DNA from 2 places in the Synechococcus sp. Nb3U1 genome. Region 1 is predicted to be linked to the other one. Evidence: riboswitches for the same ligand, from Rfam matches in the RefSeq annotation. Region 1 holds a riboswitch; the other holds the start of a gene.
What was found. Region 1 has a riboswitch for cobalamin ahead of L1047_RS03210 (TonB-dependent receptor plug domain-containing protein). Riboswitches for the same ligand answer to the same signal wherever they lie in the genome.
Positions count from the first base shown of each region.

Region 2: linked by a shared signal. The riboswitch ahead of L1047_RS09690 (HupE/UreJ family protein) and the one ahead of L1047_RS03210 (TonB-dependent receptor plug domain-containing protein) in region 1 are both predicted to bind cobalamin.

Region 1 is NZ_JAKFYQ010000001.1:700,033-707,605, forward strand. Features, by position in the region: gene L1047_RS03195 (hypothetical protein) at 286-882, opposite strand; gene L1047_RS03200 (DUF7676 family protein) at 912-1,424, opposite strand; gene L1047_RS03205 (DUF1636 domain-containing protein) at 1,456-1,866, opposite strand; gene L1047_RS03210 (TonB-dependent receptor plug domain-containing protein) at 1,938-3,896, opposite strand; cobalamin riboswitch at 3,938-4,089, opposite strand; gene L1047_RS03215 (formylmethanofuran dehydrogenase subunit E family protein) at 4,130-4,669, opposite strand; gene L1047_RS03220 (mechanosensitive ion channel) at 5,272-6,882, shown strand; gene L1047_RS03225 (phosphodiester glycosidase family protein) at 6,980-7,573, opposite strand, start outside.
Region 2 is NZ_JAKFYQ010000001.1:2,034,751-2,042,323, forward strand. Features, by position in the region: gene rpiA (ribose 5-phosphate isomerase A) at 9-701, opposite strand; gene rimO (30S ribosomal protein S12 methylthiotransferase RimO) at 846-2,228, opposite strand; gene ndk (nucleoside-diphosphate kinase) at 2,356-2,805, opposite strand; gene L1047_RS09690 (HupE/UreJ family protein) at 2,900-3,577, opposite strand; cobalamin riboswitch at 3,605-3,747, opposite strand; gene L1047_RS09695 (hypothetical protein) at 3,882-4,394, opposite strand; gene L1047_RS09700 (MGMT family protein) at 4,532-4,885, shown strand; gene L1047_RS09705 (bifunctional metallophosphatase/5'-nucleotidase) at 5,089-7,044, shown strand; gene L1047_RS09710 (helix-turn-helix domain-containing protein) at 7,204-7,573, shown strand, end outside.

The sequences.
Region 1 (7,573 bases):
CCAGCCATCATCACAGGAAACTCCTGAAAGGGCTATATTTCTCTTTCATCACTTTCGGGAATTTGATGAGTTTGTGTCATTTCAGCCTACGAGAAATCAAGCCTTTCTCCCAATTTGACAGAAGAGGAATATCTCACCCTGTCTATCAATTTCCTGCTACATACCTTTGGAATTTCTATCATCCTCTATTATCCATAGAATCCGACACAAATAGTATACAGGTTTGTATCGTTACGCTGTTCACACTTTTTGTCGCAGGTCTTTTTGTCGCAGGTCATTCTAATTTTAGATGCTCCTTATTTTCAACCACACCCATAAAGAATGAATACCGATCCACAATCCCGTCCAAATCCAGTTATCTAGCCAGATTTTGCCCAAGACTGGCAATGTTAAGCCATGAGTGCCGCCTAAGAATAATCCTGCCAAGAAAATCATAGTTTGAAATCCCAAGAAACCCAACAATAGCATCAAGGGGATCCAGATATAATTCATCCGCAATTGATCTGGCTTAAAAAGAGGTCGATAGCTAGCCATAAGAGTAACGCTCAGTGTACTAATTCCTAGAACAATACCCCAGGCAAAAGAATCCGGTGTGCGAGGATAATTGTGAAGCAGATAACCGAAGATTTGATTGGAAAACCAGATCATCAAAGTGCTTACTATGGCTTTTGAACGGGTCAGAGTTGTTCCTGTCAGGATTCCAATAGTTACAAAAGGTAAGGTGCACGTGTAGGTGATATTACCCAAGCAGCCAATGGTGGTGAGTAGGCTTGCCCAGAAGTAACCTTGAGCCATTTGCTGACAGGTTTGGATCCAAACGTGGGCTGGGAGCCAAGCAGGTTTTTGCAAAACAAACGAGGTGGATGATTGTAAGCTGGTCATCGTTTATTCTCCTGGAAAAAGATGAGACTTTAGGGGACAATGATGAACCAGATGGCTTTGCACAATTTGCTCGGCAACTTGAGGGGTGACTCGTGTGTACCAGGTACGGTTCCCAGAATAGAAGACCACTGGACTTGGATCCCCCACATACGGGGTTTGCCCTCAGGATTAAGCCGTTGATAAAGGGCAGCTCGGCTCACCAACCGTTGCTTACGTAGCCCAGACGAGGTTTTATTGTAGGGGCCGCCTAAGTGTTCTTCTAAGCATAAATGCAAATGCCAAGTTTCAGTGGCAACCGTCAAATAGCCATCATAGAGCACGCATAAAGAGGGAGGATCTTTAAAGGCAAGTTCCAGCACACCTCCCTCGACAACGTGTCCCAATTGCACCTGTGCCCAGTGCTCCTGAAAGAGGCTGTACAGCAATGGCCCTAAGCAGTCGATGTGGGTAGAGATCCCTTCATAGCTCAGGATCCAGCCCGTAGGAGAAAGATCCTGCCAGGATTGGTAAATTGGGGTAACCCAAGGACTAAAGGCAGCCATCACTGTTCTCCAGTTAGCTCAATTTGAAGGACTATTCAATCTCAATCGGTGGGATCCGAGCAATCACACCTTTTTTAAGAGGACGTTCAGCCCAGGGCAGGATCCCATCGGACTTGGTGAGATACAACTCTGCAGTTTTGAGGATTGAATCGACATCTTTTTCTGGATCCAAATCTCCAAAAATATAGGTGGTCTTTGTGAGGGCAGCCAGCCCAATCACACAGGCATGACTACATCCACTCATGCAGGCTACGGGTTTGAGCTTGAGTTGGGGATTCAGGGGTTGGGATCGCAATTTTTCGAGAAGAATCTCTCCTTGACTGACTCCCTCTCTTTTGCCATTCACCCACTGGGATCCACAGGTGGTGCAGACCCAAAGGTAATGGGTGAGGCTGGGTTGAGATTGAACTTGAGCTTGAGGATCTTGAAGGATCTGGGTCATGGTAGGTTTGGGTTGTAAAGGATGTAAGAAAGCTGGGATCCTTCCTAAGCGTTGATAGTAAAAATGCACCACTAAAATTGACCCCGCAGATTAACTCTCAGGGTACGGCCAACACCGGGATAACCTGGGAATACTTCGTACTGTTGATCCAGGAGGTTATCTACTCCCATTTCTAGGATTAAAGTATCTGAGATGGGGATCCCTCCTTTGAGGGAAAGAAGGGTATAACCAGGGAGAGATTCACTATTGTTATTGTTGGTAAAAAAGTTACCAACTTGATGTAGCAACAGGGATCCATGCCAACCCTCGAAGGAATGATAAGTTAGCCCCAAGTTGAAACTATCCGCCCCGACAAAAGCCAGCTCCTTACCTAGTGTGGCTGAGTTTAGAGCCTCACGAATCCTGGGATTATTGAGAGTATAGTTGACAAAAGCTCTCCAATTTGAATCGAAACGTAGATCCAAGGCGGCTTCCAAGCCGGTATATTCCACTAAACCGATGTTTTCGTAGGATCCTGACGTTTCACTTGTGCTGACAAATGTAATGCCATCTCGGATTCGATTTTGAGAAAAAGTTAGACGAAGAAGACCAATATCTCCCAAAGTCTGATCAAGTCCAATATCAAAACTCTCCCCCCGTTCTGGTCGCAAGCTAGGATTGCCATTCACTTCAAAAAAACCCCGCAACCGAAAGAACAATTCTGAAATCAAGGGGGTACGAAAGCTGCTGGCATAGTTAGCTCGGAGGGTGGTGCCATCCCCCACAGACCAACGGATCCCGATGGCCGGAGAGGTGGCTGAGCCATTCACCAAACTATTAAAATCCTGACGGATCCCTAGGTTGAGATTCAAATTGGATGCTGAATCGTAGTCCAAGCGAGCAAACAGTGCCTGCTGATTGACCCTGTTGTTGTAGTTGACATTGGTGGATCCCTCAGTAAATGAAAACGTGGTATTGCGTCCCGCAATGGAGCGGTAGTCGGCTCCCACTACCCATCGGAGGGTATCACTTGCTTGCCAATCGTATTGCACCTGGGATCCCCAGCCGGTTCTGGCAATAACATCACGGGATCCCTGGGTTTCGGGAGAGCTAAACTGATAGTTGAGATCGTCAAAAAAGACTCTAGCCCGTAGGGATCCATCTCCCTGATCCCAAAGCCAATCTAGATCCAACAACACATCATGGGTGTCTTGAACCGCATCAGGTGAAGGGAAGTTGATACTGCCAGGGACTTGAAATTGCTTATTTAGATATAATCCATTCAAGCTGAAACTGTGATTTTCACTGACTTGCCAGGTGAGCTTAGTCTGGAGATTGTTGTACTCTACTGCTGAGTTTTCTCGGATTCCGGATTGCTCCAACCGAGCAATTTCAAAGGGAAAATCATTAGCACCCTCTAGGCGGCGATAGCTGATCACCCAGCCCAGATTCTCTGCTTGGCCGCGATGCTGGATCCCTTGCTCATTGAGGCCATAGCTGCCAACAGCCGTTTCCAGCAGGGTCTCTGACTCGGATGTGGGAGTTACCGTCACGATGTTGATCACCCCGCCGATGGCATCGGAACCGTACAGGGTGGATCCACCCCCTGGTGCAACCTCAATTTGCTCGATGACATCGCTGCTGATCTGGGACAGATCAAACCCGCCCAAAAAGCCCAAATCGTTGATGGGCCGACCATCCAACAGCACCAATACCTGAGCCGTGCGCCCCCCGCGCATGAATTGAGAGCTGAGTGCTCCCAATTGAGTCCCGGCAGTACCATCGCTGAGGATCCCCGGCAAATAACGCAGAGCTTCCTGAGCAGTTCTAGCTCCCTGCTCCTGGATCTGCTGGCGGGTGATGACATATACAGGCCGAGAAGAATCCCGCAATAACCCCGGGCGACGAAAGGGACTAGTCACCGTCTGGTTGAGAATCTCAGCACTGATACCAGTCTCCAAAACCTCTTCTGGATCCAGTGCTTGCCCCCACACCGGAATCCCAATAACCAAACCTCCCAGCCCAAGGCTGAGAAAAAAAACTTTATTCACAGTCAAGGCTCCCTTTTCCGTGCAACGCGGAACATCAAGGACACGAGCAAAGACCGTAGGCGGGCATCCTGACTGAGAGCTAAGCAGACACCTAACTCATCACAGTTGCGGCACAGCGCCGGATTTACACCGGACTTTCCCCCTCACTCACCGTGGCTGATCCCCACAGTGACCTAGCGGTAGACTTGCACTATACCTCCAAACCTAGAGGATTCCTATCCACCCTGGGGGGACTAAGGCGTAACAGTCACCTCAAAAATCTCCTCATCCGCTAGCCTCAAAACCCGTTGCCCTGCTGCTAACAACTCTTCTCGCGGCAAATCTCGATACTCTTCCAAAAAGGTGCCCAGCACGCGAAATTCCACCTGCTTGCCACTCTCCCGATGAATAACTAGACTAACCATTTCTGTAACGGATCCCACCTCCACCAGCTTCAGATTCATTTTTCCTAAACTGGCACCGGTTCCGGCGTGAAGACCATCTACTATAGAAGTAAACTGGATCTCCTTGGGTGACTTGTGAATCACCTCCACCGCAAAGCGATTTACAGAAGTGTGAGGGGTAGGGCTAAGCAAATCCAGTTCTTTCAGAGCTCTCAGTCCCATGCGATAGCCAGCGACAGCCCAAGGCCCCGCTCCCCCATGAATATCTGTTACCCGCTCTCTCCCCCATGAATATCTGTTACCCGCTCTGCTGTTGCTGACAGCGAGAAAGAAGGCTGCTCCTGCAAAGTTGGAATGGGGCCCCCGTGAGGATGTGCCAGAACAAATAATTGGCCTCCAGGTAAGCTGAGACTAAACAGAAACCCCGATAATGACAGGCAAGACCCTACACTCAAAATCCTAAGCAAGCTAATCATAGGCAGCGGGAAAGCTTGAATGCCCCCTGACACTTGACAATACTATGCTACACTATCTCATCTCATCTGTGGAACTATAACCCTGGCGCTTCAACCTGTCCATACCAGGACAGGGTTTACCAATACTATCTCTTCAAGTCAATATACAAAAATTATTTAGGCTTAAAAAATAAATATAAATTTGCAAAACTCTCTGGATTGTTGTCTGTCATGTCTATTGTAGAATTTGTTTAACTTGATTTGTTACTGCAAGCATTTTCCTGAGATTACAGGATCTACAGTATCTATTGTCTTGGCATCATGTAGCAATGGAGATTGAGAAAAGAGATTAGGGAATAGAATCGGTAGAGAGCTTCGTTGCGACATACATTTTTTGCCTTTCTGTTAGGATTCTGTAAGCTAGAGAGTTTCTGGCACGGCAGTGAAGGAAGTTATTAGGGTTTATTTGCTTAAGCTCGGTAGACTTGGAGGAGCCTTATGGATACCCCAGGAAACATTCAGGATAACGCGATTTCTATGCTGAGTAATCTTTGGTCTCGGCTGCTAGATTTCATGCCAAATTTACTGGCTGCTATTGCTATTTTGATTTTGGGTTGGCTGTTGGCTACAATTATTGCTTCTACGACCAAGAAGCTACTTAAAAAGACTCAACTGGATAATCGAATTGCTGGCTGGATCCTTGGGAAAAAGGAAGGCAGTAAATTGCCTGAGGTAGAAAAATGGCTGCCAGCAACTATCTATTGGTTTATTTTACTATTTGTCTTGGTAGCAGTCCTAAATGCTCTGAAGCTGGAGGTGGTTTCAGCTCCTCTGAATAACTTTTTAGGAGCCATTTTTACTTATTTACCACGAATAGGAGGAGCTACTTTATTGCTGGGTGTTGCTTGGTTGGTGGCTACAGTTGCTCGGTTTGCTGTAGTGCAAGGGTTAAAGCGTTTTAATCTAGATGATCAGTTGGCGCTTGTCTCTAAGGACAGTGCAACTGAAGAAGCGACCCCTCAAGATGCAGGAGCAAAAGTATCTCCAGAGGTTAGCAGAGCTGACGCGACAGCAGGGACTGCAGAGGGTAAAGTTGCTGGAGCTTTTTTGCTGAATGAGACTCTCGGAAACATTCTCTACTGGCTGATCTTGCTATTTTTCTTGCCACTCATTTTAGATGCTCTTGATTTACAGGCGCCTTTACAGCCCTTACAGAATCTAATCAACCAGTTACTCTCAGTATTGCCACGGATTTTTGGAGCTGTAATTATTGGGGCAATTGGTTGGTTTGTTGCTCGGATTGTGCGAGGTATTATCACGAACCTATTGATAGCTGCTGGGGCAAATTCTCTTGGTTCTCGCTTAGGAATGTCGCAACTGGCCCAAAATATCGGCATGGTGGTTTACCTACTGGTTCTAATTCCAGCGGTGATTGCAGCCTTCAATGCTCTTGATATCCGGGCTATTTCTGATCCGGCTGTGGCAATGCTGGAGCAGGTGCTGCGGGCAGTGCCTTTACTGGTGGGAGCGGGTTTCATTTTGGCGGTCTTTTATTTTGTTGGCCAAGTGTTGTCTAATATCGTGACTCAGGCACTACAGGCAATGGGCTTTGACAACATCCTCACCTGGCTGGGTTTGCCTCCTCTGCAGGCAATAGCTCCTGTGGAATCTGAGAATGAATCGAATGAACCGGTTGTGAAACAGCGTACCCCTTCTGAAGTTGTGGGATTGGTGGCATGGGTTGGGGTGGTGCTCCTAGGAGCTATTCCTGCTACAGAGCTGCTGCAATTTGCTGCCCTGACAGATATTGTTCAAGGGATCCTGTTGATTGCTGGGCGAGTCTTAATTGGTGTTTTGGTATTCAGTATTGGCTTGTACTTGGCAAACTTAGCCCACTCATTGGTGCATGGACTGGGGGGACAATCTTCTCAGGTGGTGGCTCAGGCAGCTCGCATTGCTATTTTGATCTTTGTGGGAGCAATGGCTCTGCAGCAAATGGGGGTGGCCACCGATATCGTGGTACTGGCTTTTAGCCTGATTTTGGGAGCAATTGCAGTGGCGGTTGCTCTGGCTTTTGGGCTGGGGGGGCGAGATGTTGCGGCTGAGCAACTTCGTCAGTGGCTCAAGACTTTTGAGAAGAAAGAGTGAAGGGATCCCTGGGTTGTGGTTTGTGATCTCTGCAACAATTTTCGGCTGAACCTTTTGTGTCTAAAATAGGGATCGGAGCAGAAAATCTATGTTTGCTTTAGAGTGGGAAGAAGCCAAGACCATTGTGAACTCTAGGTAGAAGCCGGCGGGGCAATCCACTATCCGCTGGATTCTCAGGGTTGCTGACTTCTAAGAATGGGCGCTCCCAATTCACAGCTTCTCCCTCTAGCACTAACGTAGTAGAAGAATTGCCTCCATCCAAATTCAAAGCATGTCGACAGCCCAACTGCAGCATCAACTGAGCCATCTCCTGCAGGGTAATCCCTTGGTTTTCCTGAGCATTGCCTGCTGTAACCCACAACAGATGTCCGCTCTCCAACAGGCCAATGGCGCTACGAGCTGCTCGCTGAGTGCGAAAAGCAGGCTGAAACTGCTCCCGTTCGGCATCTAACACCACCTGTCCATCCAAAAGCAGCAAAGGCCCGGCCCCCAGGAGGTGAGGATAGGCTTCTAGCTCCGGCGGATCCAAAGCCAAGTGAATGCTGAGACGATCTCCGACAACCAGTTTTTGGGCTTCCAGGGATCCTTCTAACTCCCGTGCCGCCAACACATAGCCCCCCACTGGAATTGGCACACTGACACTGCCCGCCAAGCCCGCCGAAAGAATGGCCTGTACCTGTCCCTCTTGCAC
Region 2 (7,573 bases), 1.3 Mb from region 1:
AAGAACACTCAAGAGGGAACCAAGCTTTCGATCCCATCCTGGAGCGCGATGATGGCTTCTTTGGCCATGCCGATGAACAGGCCATGCTCTACCACCCCAACCGTGCCCTTCAGTTGATCGGCAATCTGGGCAGGATCCGTCATGGGGCCAAACTGGCAATCGAGAATGTAGTGCTGCTCGTCCGTTAGGTAGGGATCCCCTTTCTCATTCAGTCGCAGCACCGGGGTACACCCAATCGCCTCCACGCGGGCAAAGGTGGCTTTCCACCCAAACCGCACCACTTCCACCGGCAGGGCAAATCGAGTACCCAACTGGGTCACTTTTTTCGAGGCATCGGCGATGATGATCAGCGCTGCGGCGCTGGCCTCCACCAACTTTTCCCGCAGCAAGGCCCCACCGGCCCCCTTGATCAAATTCAAAGATCCGATCTCGATTTCATCAGCCCCATCGATGGCCATATCCAAATGGGGTTGCTCTTCTAAAGTGGCCAACGGGATCCCGAGGGAACGAGCTTGTTCGGCTGTACGAACCGAGGTGGGCACCCCGATCAGCTGCAGCCCCTCCGTCTGCATCCGCTCAGCCAGGGCACTGACCGCAAAAGCGGCGGTGGATCCCGTACCCAAACCCACCACCATGCCAGATTGCACCTTATTGGCGGCAGCCCGAGCGGCAGCTTGCTTCAATTCATCTTGTGTGGCCATTCCCGGTTCCTCTTTCGCTGAGCCCCTTTCGCCTGCGGAAATCCTTCCATTGGGACAGAAGTTAACGCACTAGCAGTGTAGGCTAAAAGGCTAATCTCCAAAAGGCTGATCCATTGATCTCCCGACCGCCCATCCACGGACGTGCTACCGCCCACTCCAACTAAACTCCTCTGGGGCAGCCACCACTTGGCCAAACAAGTCATAGGGTTCGGCACGGGTAATTTGGACCGGCACCAGGGATCCCAGGGATCCTCCGCCCCGCACATACATCACCCCATCCACCTCAGGGGCAAAGCGGGGGGAACGACCCATCCACTCTCCGGTTTGGGGGTTTTCCTGCTCCAAGAGTACAGGCACGATTCGGCCCACCTGCTCACGGTTACGTCGGAAGGCGATCCCCTGTTGCACCTGCATGAGCCGCTCCCGACGCTCTTGTTTCACAGACTCTGGGATTGGATCGGGACGATCATAGGCGGGGGTGCCCTCCTCTGGAGAGAAAGTAAAAACCCCGACATGGTCGAATTGATGACGCTGCACAAACTCCAACAGATGCCCAAAATGCGCTTCCGTTTCCCCTGGGAACCCCACAATGAACGTGGTTCGCAGCACCGCCTGAGGCAGCACCTGGCGCAACCGCTCAATTACCCGGTCGTTCACCTGCCCTTGCCAGGGGCGATTCATGCCCTTGAGCACCTCTGGATGGCTGTGTTGCAGGGGCAAATCCAGGTAGGGCAAGAAGTTGGGGGTTTCCTGAATCGCCTCCAACACCTTGGGGGTCAAGCCGGTGGGGTAGGCGTAGAGCATGCGGATCCAAGGAATGTCGATTTCCCCTAGAGCACGGATCAATTCGGCCAGCCGCGGTTCTCCGTACAGGTCTAGGCCGTAATTGGTGGTGATTTGGGAGATCAAGATCAACTCTTGCACCCCTTCGGCCGCCAGTTGTTCCGCTTCCCGCACAATTGAGTCAATGGAACGGGAGCGTTGGTTGCCCCGCAGATGAGGAATGATGCAGAAAGCACAGCGATAATCACAGCCCTCCGCCACCCGTAAATAGGCCACCGGAGCATGGGTGGTGCGGTAGCGTGGAACCGTTTCGTCGGCAATATAGTCCAGATCGGCGGTGACGGCATTCACCCGTTCCCCCCGCTCTACCCGTTTGATCACCTGCACGATCTGGTGATAATCGCCGGTGCCCACCAGAGCGACTGCTTCCGGGATCTCATCCAAGAGTTCCTGTTGAAAGTGCTGGGCCAAGCAACCGGAGATGACAATCTTTTTGCCCTGTACCGCTAACTCCATCAGGGTGCTGACCGACTCGCGCCGCGCCGCCTCAATGAAACTGCAGGTGTTGACGATGACATAATCTGCAGTCTCTTCGTCCCCATCGACCCGATAGCCCGCCGTAGCCAGTAAGCCCAGCATATGCTCCGTATCCACCCGGTTTTTCTCACAGCCTAGGTGCAGGATGGCAATGGATTTAGAGGTTGGGGCGGATGGGATGAGAGGGGCAGTGTCCAATCGATTCATAAAGGGTGAGTCAGGAGAAGCCGTTCGCCTCAAAGGAGGGTTCAAGCCTTGTGCCAGGGCGCTGATCTATTTTAGTGCGCCTTAGTGGGCACGGTTGGTGATCGCGGTATGAACCTGGGGCTTGAGGCTATTCGTAGATCCAGCTTTGGGCGATACTCGTCCAGCTCACCAGTTCTGAGTCGCTAAACCAGAGGGCGATCTCTCGTTGGGCGGTTTCCACCCCATCGGAGCCGTGGATGATATTCCGGCCAATATCAATGCCGAAGTCGCCACGAATCGTGCCCGGTTCTGAATCGAGGGGGTTGGTCTTGCCGATCAGCTTGCGGGCGGCAGCTACCACGCCCTTGCCTTCCCAAACCATCGCCACCACCGGCCCAGAGGTGATGAACTGAACCAAGCCGGGGAAGAAGGGCCGCTCTTTGTGCTCGGCATAGTGGGTTTCCGCCAGCTCTTGGCTCACCTGCAGCAGCTTCATGCCCACCAATTGGTAGCCTCGGCTTTCCAGACGTTGAATGATGGTGCCCACCAAGCCCCGCTGCACACCGTCCGGTTTGATGGCGATAAAGGTGCGCTCCATGTGTCTTCCCCTCGTTGTTACAGATCTTCACCGTTATCCTTGTACTGGATTAGGGATCCCCAGCGCAAGAGAGCAGCAGATTGAGTGCATGCCGTTAGCCCACCACCGCCAAGGTCAGAAACACCGACCCCACCAGCGTAATGCCCCATCCTGCCCAGCGCCTCAGCCCAGGAAAACGGGATCCCCAAAACTCCGCCCCCAACAAACTCACCAGCGCGATCCCGTACTGGGTGATTGTGAACCCAATCAAATAGGACAGCAAAGGCATCAATCCCGCCCCGATGATCACCTCGGCGTAGGCATAGCCATGAAACAACCCCGCCAGGGATCCGAACAGCAGCAGCACCCACCCCTGCACCTGCCGCGTCTGTACCAGCAGCAGCCCGAAGATCACGACCGAAGCGGCAATGCCCAGTTCCGTTAGCCCCAGATCGATACCGGCAATGTGGAGCGCCGTTCCCCCCAGAGCCGCCAGCACAAACCCCAACGGGATCCCGTAGCGCCAGTTTTGACCGGCGGAAATCAGCCCAATGGCCACAATAAAAGCCAGATGATCCAACCCAATCAGCGGGTGAGCCAACCCCGATAGGAACCCCTGCCACCACACCTGCGGGATCTCCCCACCGAAGGCATGGTGGGCGAACGCCGGGGCCAAGCAAGATAGGGCCAATAGGGATCCCACCCCGAGCCCAACAATCTTGAGGAAGGGTCTGGCCCACAAACCAAAAGAACCGCGAGATCCCGCCAGGGATCCCTGCCAAAATGGAGACATACTTCTGTACCTCGCAGAATAGAAATTGCGTTAGCTGCAACAGACGGCGGGCATTCTGGCTGGGGTGAAATCACCCTTCACAGCTGCGGGACAGCGACGGTCTTGCACCGTACTTTCCCCCTCACCTCCGACGGCTGCTCCCCGCCGGAACCGCTGGCTCTGGAGTTGGGTTCTGTTGGATCCCTAAACCCTAAGAGCAATCGCAACCCTATCACAGCTGGCCGTCACCGCCGATGACATTCGGTGAACTTCCCCTCTCTGGGTGGGCTGAGATTAGATGTATCGTTGAGAGATCTCAGGATCTTCAAGGGCGCTCGGTGTAGCCCTGTAGAGTCTCCGGCTCGAATTGCCGCAAAATGCGAGTTGCCTCTCGGAGGCGGACATCGGCATCTTCCTGCAGAACGAGCAAATATTTGCCCGCGTTCAATCGGTTGCGATAGGCCAAAGCATCTCCCGAACCACTGCTCAGGCCCACCCCGCCCCCCACAAAAAAACTTCCCATGGCCGCTGCTGCCCCACCCAACAGTCCACCAATTAGGTGGTTGCCAACGGATCCCGCCCAAGCAAAGGTCTCTAACCCACTCAAAATGCTAAACCCGATCCCCGCTAAAAAGCCAAAGGGCACCAACCAAACCGCCATACGATTCATCAGCTGACGGGCTGACCGGGCTGGATCGATCAGGCCAAAGTCATCGGCAGTTTTGTAGCCTCTTCCCAAAAGATTGAGCTGACTTAGAGAAAATCCTGCCTTTTCCAGGGCGCCATAGGCAGCCTCGGCAGCGATGCGATCCGGCAATACTGCGATCAAATAGCTCATGGCTTCTTTACCCTAGGACGGCTCCTTCCATTCTCGGCCAAGTTTGAATACAGCTCTTGCACGGGTTTCCTACAACCAACAATGCTGGTGTCCTTAAAGGCTAAAATCCCCTTCGTGCAGACGATGCGGAGCAGCAGGTGCTTCCCCAACCGCCCTCTATTAATCTCTACCAGCGTTTTTATGATGTTGTTCGGCGGATCCCGGCTGGACGGGTGGCAACCTACGGACAAGTGGCCCGTCTGGCGGGTTATCCCGGTTACGCGCGGCAGGTGGGTTATGCCCTGTTTCGGCTGCAAGGGGAAGAGACGGATATTCCCTGGCAACGGGTGATCAATGCCCAAGGACGCATTTCTTACTCGCCGTTTCGCATGGGCCAAGATGACCTGCAAAAAGTTCTTTTGGAGGCGGAAGGGATCCCTTTTAACTCAGAAGAGCGGGTGGATTTGCAGCAGTATGGCTGGGATCCCGAAGTCCATGAACGGGAAGCTTAACCTCAGCTTGATCCAAGCTTAAACTTGCCATAGCAAAACCTCTACCCCAAGCCTGGTAGCGTGAACGCGAACGCGCCTTGTCTTGTGGATGGAGTGAACCAATCGCTATGAAAGCATCTCGTCTCGCGCCCCGATCTCCCTCTGAAAAGGGATGGGTCTGGGTCGGTTTTAACCCTTTGGCCAGATCCCTATGGATCGGTCTTTTGTGTGTCCTGCTCAGCTGGGCCAGTGCCTGTGGTAGCAGCGGTAGTAGCTCAGTGGCTACCGGCGGCGGTGCAGGCTTTATCGGTACGGATCCCGGTGTGGTCTTATCGACTCAGCCGCCGGCCTTTACCCTGCAAGTGCTGCATGCTAGCGACCTAGAAGCCTCTTTGGCGGCGGTGCAGGATGCCCCTCGTTTTTCAGCGGTGGTGAACGCCCTGCGCCCCCAATTTCCCAATACGGTAGTGCTCTCTAGCGGCGACAACTATATTCCCAGTCCCTTCTACAACGCCAGCACGGATCCCTCTCTTGACAGCCGGTATAACCGCACTCCCGGCAAGGCGGATATCGAAATCCTCAATGCCATTGGATTTGAGGCTTCCGCCTTTGGTAACCACGAGTTTGACCAGGGCACTCGCCAAATCCGCGACCTGATTCGTCCCGACAGTGGGCGTGGCTATGCTGGGGCTCGCTTTCCTTATCTGAGTGCCAACCTTAGCTTTAGTGGCACCGGGGAGCTGTCCAGCTCTGATCTGACTGCCAATGGCCAGGAGGCCAGCTCTATTCGTGGCAAAATTGCCAAAACCGCTGTGATTACGGTGGGTGGAGAGCGAATTGGCCTGGTGGGGGCCACCACCACTCGTCTGGCAGGGATTTCTAGCCCTGGGCCTGAGGTCACCATTGAGGGCAGCTTTGACGAGACCGACCAAGTGAATGCTTTTGTGTTGCAGCCTTTTGTCGATGAGCTAACCGCTCAGGGCATTAACAAGATCTTTCTGCTGGCCCACTTGCAGCAGCTTCAAAACGAAGTGAACTTGGCCAGCCAATTGCGGAATGTGGATGTCATTATCGCGGGCGGATCCCACCGTGTGCTCGCTAAGCCCCAAGATCGCTTGCGCACGGATCTGCCGGATCGCCGCACCGGTGACTACCCTATTTTGCGCATCTCTCCCAGTGGGCAGCCAGTGGCGGTGGTGAATGCGGCTTCCAACTACCGCTATGTCGGTCGCTTGGTGGTTAGCTTTGATGCTAATGGGGTGATCAGTGCTGTGGATCCCCTCAGCGGGGCCTATGCCACCGATGACCAAGGGGTAGCAGCGGTGGGAGGCACCCCCAATCCCGATGTGCTACGGGTTGCCAACGATATCGGCAATATCATCCGTGCTAAGGATGGCCGTACCTTTGGCTCCACCACCAATTTCTTGAATGGGTTGCGGGCTGAGGTGCGTACTGAAGAAACCAACCTGGGTAACTTAACTGCCGATGCCAACTTGGCCTACGCCAAAACCATTGACCCCAGCACGGTAATCTCCCTCAAGAATGGCGGTGGTATTCGCGCTCCGATTGGAGCGACCACGGGTGGTGGCGGTGGTGAGCCGGTGCAACGGATCCCTCCCCTGGCCAACCCGGATGCGGGCAAGCAGTCTGGGCAAATCTCCCAGTTGGATATTGAGAGTTCCCTGGCCTTCAATAATGGTCTGTCTCTCTTGACGGTGACTGCTAGTGAGCTGAAACAGGTGGCCGAGCATGGGGTGGCTCAAACTCAGCCGGGTGCGACGCCCGGGCGCTTCCCGCAAATTGGTGGTTTTGCCTTCAGTTTCGATCCTTCTCGTCCGCCGGGATCCCGGGTGCTCTCGCTGCGGGTCGATACCCCCACTGGGCGGGATGTTGTGGTGCAAAATGGCCAGGTGCAAGGGGATCCCAACCGCACCTTCCGTATGGTGACACTAGGCTTCTTGGCCAACGGTGGGGATGACTATCCCTTCAAAAGCTTCTCGAATATCAATCAGGTGGATCTGGCTCCCAGATCTGGTATCACCTTCGATACCCCCGGCAGCGAACAAAATGCTCTGAGCCTATATCTACAGCAAATTGGCGTATTTACGGATCCCGATACCCCGGCAGCGGAAGATACCCGCATTCAGAATCTCTCGGTTCGCCGGGATACGGTGTTGTAGGTGGCGATTGCTCAATTCAATCTTGATTAAAGAATGGGATCCCTGCTGTGGTAGGGATCCTTATTTTTTGCTCAGTGCTGGGGCGGGCAAGTTGCGGTAGGCCTAATATCAAATCTCCGAAGATTTGCTACATATAAGAAGACGTTAGAGCTAACCGCCATGAGTGGAGTCCTCAAAATCGATATCGCTGAAACAGCAGAAGAACTAAAAGCCGTCTTGGAACAACAGCAACGGTCATCACAGCGCCGTAAAGTACAGGTGTTGTGGTGGCTCAAAACAGGACAAGCGAAGCGTGTTGAGCAGTTAGCCCAACTGAGCGGTTGCCATCGCACGACCGTGTCTCGGTGGCTGAGCCAGTATCGACAGAGTGGACTCGAAGGGTTGGTGGAGGTAGCATCTCGCAGTGGACGACCGCGAGCGATTAGCGGTGAAGTCCTGGCATCTTTAGAGCGGGAACTGCAAGATCCAGAAGGCTTTAGCAGTTATGGAGCGGTGCAGCAGTGGCTCGCAGCGGTGCATGGTCAACGGG